DNA from 2 places in the Phyllobacterium sp. 01N428 genome. Region 2 is predicted to be linked to the other one. Evidence: riboswitches for the same ligand, from Rfam matches in the RefSeq annotation. Region 2 holds a riboswitch; the other holds the start of a gene.
The links. Region 2 has a riboswitch for glycine ahead of AC1DNI_RS01815 (D-amino acid dehydrogenase). Riboswitches for the same ligand answer to the same signal wherever they lie in the genome.
Positions count from the first base shown of each region.

Region 1: it holds a riboswitch for glycine, as region 2 does, so the genes downstream of both, gcvT (glycine cleavage system aminomethyltransferase GcvT) here and AC1DNI_RS01815 (D-amino acid dehydrogenase) in region 2, are expected to answer to the same signal.

Region 1 covers NZ_JBFTRH010000009.1:1,542-4,013, reverse strand. The annotation lists gene gcvT (glycine cleavage system aminomethyltransferase GcvT) at 1-946, opposite strand, end outside; glycine riboswitch at 1,101-1,198, opposite strand; gene AC1DNI_RS19620 (adenylate/guanylate cyclase domain-containing protein) at 1,539-2,472, opposite strand, start outside.
Region 2 covers NZ_JBFTRH010000001.1:372,672-375,143, reverse strand. The annotation lists gene AC1DNI_RS01815 (D-amino acid dehydrogenase) at 1-1,196, opposite strand, end outside; glycine riboswitch at 1,404-1,490, opposite strand; gene AC1DNI_RS01810 (Lrp/AsnC ligand binding domain-containing protein) at 1,595-1,831, shown strand; gene ilvD (dihydroxy-acid dehydratase) at 1,996-2,472, shown strand, end outside.

The DNA of each region.
Region 1 (2,472 bases), on a different contig from region 2:
CGACAGGGTTGCCGCGGGCGTCGACAAGCGTCGCACCGGATCTGACAGGTTGGCGCCCCTCGGGCTTCAAGCCGACGCGCTTGCGCCCTGACCCGGCGGCGAGCTTGGCCTGTAGCGCTGTAGCGCCAATAAAGCCGCCCTCACCACGAACTTGCTTCGATATGGCCCAGGTGAGCCCGGCATCGACCGGATCGATCTCCGGCGTAATGTCCTGGCCATGCAGGCAAAGGCCAGCCTCGAGCCGCAGGCTGTCGCGCGCGGCGAGCCCAACCCATGTCACGCGGTCGTCTGCGAGAAGCTTGGCGACAAGTGCGCGGGCGTCCGCTTCCGGAAGGCCGATCTCAAAGCCGTCCTCGCCCGTATAACCCGAGCGGCTCATGAACCAGCCAGGCTGAGGCTCGTACCCGCGCATGAACTCAAGATCGGTGCCAGCAATAATGCCTGCCTTCTGCAAAACATCTGCCGCTTGCGGGCCCTGGATTGCCAGAAACACGCGGTCAAGTGCATCGATGTCGGCATTGAAATCCTTGCCGAGTTCGCGCAAGTGCGCCTCATCCACGGCGGCATTGCCGGCATTGGCGACAACCATGAAGCGTTCATCGCCGAGCCGCGTGACGATCAGGTCGTCGATAATCCCAGCCTGTTCATTGAGAAAGAACGTATATTTGGACTGGCCGGTCGCGAGCGAGCCCGCGTCGAGCGGACAGGCACGGGAGAGGAGCGCCGCGGCACCCTGCCCGGCAATCTCGAAAAGCTGCATATGCGAGATATCGAACAAGCCCGCCTTTTCGCGCGTATGCAGGTGTTCCTTCATCACGCCGAGTGGATAGGTGATCGGCATCGACCAGCCGGCAAAGCCGCCGAAGCGCGCATTTGCCGCCTCGTGCAGGTCGCCAAGCGGCAGCGATTTCAGTTCGTCGGTTTCAGAATTGACTTCAGCGCCCATTTTCACTCCAGAGACATGCAAAGACCTCCGCCACAGCGACGGAATGATGCTTTACCCCTCTGTCGGAAGCCTGAGAGACTCGCTCGCGGCGCCTTGGCACCGGCTGAACTTACACCTTCGGCGCGGGGTCTCCCCCGACTTTCCAGAGTTGCCTTATCGGCTTGCGGTTCCTGGTACCTGAGAGATTTCGGGCGATTTCCCCTTCGGTGGACCGGCGCATTCGCACACTGGCCACTCTCCCGCAAGCTGACAGGGCCTTGCCTTCTTGCAAATCACAAGGCCCTCGACGTTCCGAACATATCGCACCGCACATGGCCTGTCATCGCCCTAAAAGCAGATTTGACGCTTTACGGACAGAATTTGTCTGTATGAGAACATTCTGCTTGGCCATGGCTTGACCAAGCTGGCCCCCCGACTTCTTTACAGCTGGAAAACAAGGCCTGGATCGAAGAAGGGCGCCGCTGAGAGTGGTTTTGATTGTCGATGCGTCGATGGCCTCAAGCCATCTCGCACTGGCGATCAATCAAAACCTGCCCCTTGCCACGCTGGATAGGCGCCTTGCAACTGCGGGCCGTGCAGAAATATCGAGGTTCTAAGCTCGCTGCGCCACGAGTTCTGACTGCTCCCCGCGCGGCCGCACAAGAGCCATGACGCCGAGGCTCTGGCCCTTTCCCCGAACCGCATGAGTACCGAGATTGTTGCTGCGAATACCGTCGGGCAGCGTCAGCCGCGCGGCAAGATCGCTTGAGATCAGCACCGGCGTGTTCAAACTTCGGCAAAACTGTTCGAGCCGTGCCGTCGTGTTTACCGTATCGCCGAAATAGGTGATCTTGTGGTGGTCCACGCCGATCTCGGCAGTAACCACCGGCCCGCCATGCAAGGCGGCGCGCAGACGCGGCACGCGGCCGAATTCACTCAGCCACTTTTCCGAGTTTGACTCGATCACATCGATGATGTCGAAGAGACATGCGACGCAATCGGCATTGCGCAGGCCCCGCTGCATAGGCCAGGTAATGATCGCAGCATCGCCGACGTAGTCATCGATGGTTCCGTTGTGCCGCCGGACGGGTCCGGCAAACGCGGCAAAGAGCGCACCAAGGAACTGCTGCGCCCGCAGATCGCCGAATTCTTCGGCAAAGGTTGTGGACCCGACCAGATCGACAAAGAGAAAGATGCGCTCCTCCTCGATCGGTTTGCGATAGCGCCCGATCAGGAGGTTGGCAAAGATGTCGCGCCCGAGAAGCTCGCGTACGCGCGAAACAAAGCTCAGGACCGCCAGAATGACAAGCGTGTAAATCCATATGCTTGTCGGCAGGAGCGCCTCCTGCCACCAGGCACCGGGAATAAAACCGAGGGCCCAGAGCAGGGTGCCGCATGCGAAGTAGCCCATACCGATGAGCAGGTAATTGGCAAGGAGCGAACAAAAAATATAGCTCGGGGTCGGCAGCGTGTTTATTCGGTCGAAAAGTCGGGGGAACAGGTTTCCCCGTTCGAAGAGCAGCGGGGGAATGCAAAGGAACAGGGCG
Region 2 (2,472 bases):
TCCGCGGTTGCGGCCGATAGTGTCCAGCCGAGATGGCCATGCCCCGTATTGTAGAAGACACCCGGCCGTTTGCCGCTGCCGACGCGCGGCAGCATGTTCGGCATCATCGGGCGAAGGCCAGCCCACGGCACCACATTCGATGTATCCATGCCCGGGAAGAGATCGCGGCTCCAATCGACCAGCGGCTTGACACGGTCATGACGGATGTCACGGTTTTCGCCATTGTACTCGGCGGTGCCGGCGACGCGCAGCCGTCCCGCGCCGAGGCGGCTGGTGACGATCTTGGCATCGTCATCGAGCAAACTTACCCACGGCGCCGCGGTACGGCTTGCCTCGTCGCCGAGGTTGATGGTGATCGAGTATCCCTTGACCGGATAGATGTTGACCCTGTCGCCAAGCTGCGCGGCAAATTTGCGGCTGGCAATGCCGGCGCAGATGACGATCGCATCGAAGCGCTCGCTCTCGACCGGCGAAAGCGCCTGTGAGGCGCTGTTCCAGGCAACAACGATGCCATCCTTCCCATGCCTGAGGGTCTGCACATTGGCGTCGCCTACGAAGCGAACGCCCCGGCGCGTCGATGCTTCGGCAAGGCCCCGGGTGAACTTGTGGATGTCGCCCGTCGAATCCGAGGGCGTGAAAAAGCCGCCATAGAACGTGCCGTCGAGCGCTGGTTCGATGTGGTGAATTTCCTCGTTCGTGACCGAGCGGCGGTCAAGGCCCCCTGCTTCGAGCAACTTGTTGACCTTGACGGCATGGTCGTAGCCATATTTCGAACGATAGATATGCAGGATGCCGCGCTTCTCGAGGTCAAAATCGATCTTCTCTTCGGCAGCGATTTCGAACATGCGCTTGCGCGCCTCGATGGCGAGCCTGGTTGTCGCAATCGTGTTCTTCTCATAGTGCGGAATGTTCATGACGAACTCCGCCATCCACGAATATTTGTGCCACGATGGCTTTGGATTCATGAGCAGCGGCGCATCCTTGCGCAGCATCCACTTCATGCCCTTGAGCACGGTGCCCCAACTGTTCCAGACTTCGGCGTTCGACGCCGAAAGCTGGCCGCCATTGGCAAACGACGTCTCCATCGCCGCGTAGCGGTTGCGGTCGAAAACGGTAACGGTGTGCCCCTGGCGGGCAAGCGCATAGGCGGTGGTGACGCCGGTGATACCAGCGCCGATAATGGCGATCGAGGTCATGGCAGTTTAGTCCTTCAGCACAAATGGTTCCAGTTTCGCCGCGAGCGGCACGAAACCCCATCTGTCACGGGACCTGAGAGTTTGGCCCTTACGCACCTGCCGGATGTTTGCCATCCCTTGTCTCGGCTGCGTTACCGGCTTGCGCCGGTCAGGGCTTTCTCCTTCGGTGGGCGAAGCCTTCGAAGCCACGCCACTCTCCAGATGTCCGACGCTAGTCTGGTCCTTTTGCCTGAGAGTTTCCGGGGCGGTTGCTCCATCGGCGCCGGTTTTACCGGTCTCTCCCAGATAGCCTGTGCGAACGGGCCGCTTATATCGCAACCGCGAGACGAGAACAACTGGCTAACGAAGCCCGGACCCATTATGTTGATTGCACCAGTTCAGACCACCGGAGCAGATAAATGAAACCCGTCTTCCTGCAGCTGCAGTGCTTTCCCGGCAAGACCTATGAGGTCGCAGCTGCCCTCTACGAGCGTGAAATCGTATCGGAGCTTTATTCGACGAGCGGCGATTATGACCTCCTGGCAAAGATCTACATCGCCGAAGACAAGGACGTCGGCAGGTTCATCAACGACAACGTGCTCGGAATTCCGGGAATTGCCCGTTCCTTGACGACGATGACTTTCACGGCGTTTTGAACGCGAGCCCCGAGACATTACGTCCCGTTTCGGGCAGAGATGAAGTCCACTATGAAATAAATGCAACAATTTGCACGCCCCGCAGGAAACAAATGCCATTTTGCCATTGGCTCTGTTTGTCTGTAGAGATGCTTTTTCGACCACTGCCATCAGGATGATCCCAAATGCCCCCCTATCGTTCACGCACAACCACACATGGCCGCAACATGGCTGGTGCCCGCGGGCTCTGGCGCGCGACCGGAATGAAGGACGAGGATTTCGGCAAGCCGATTATTGCAGTGGTCAATTCCTTTACGCAGTTCGTTCCCGGCCACGTCCATCTCAAGGATCTCGGCCAGCTCGTTGCGCGCGAAATCGAAAGTGCGGGCGGCGTCGCCAAGGAATTCAATACGATCGCTGTCGATGACGGCATCGCCATGGGCCATGACGGCATGCTCTATTCGCTGCCTTCGCGCGAGATCATCGCCGACAGCGTCGAATACATGGTCAACGCCCATTGCGCCGATGCGATGGTATGCATCTCCAATTGCGACAAGATCACCCCTGGCATGCTGATGGCTGCGCTGCGCCTCAACATCCCCGTCGTCTTTGTTTCCGGCGGCCCGATGGAAGCCGGCAAGGTCGTTTGGGGCGACAAGGAA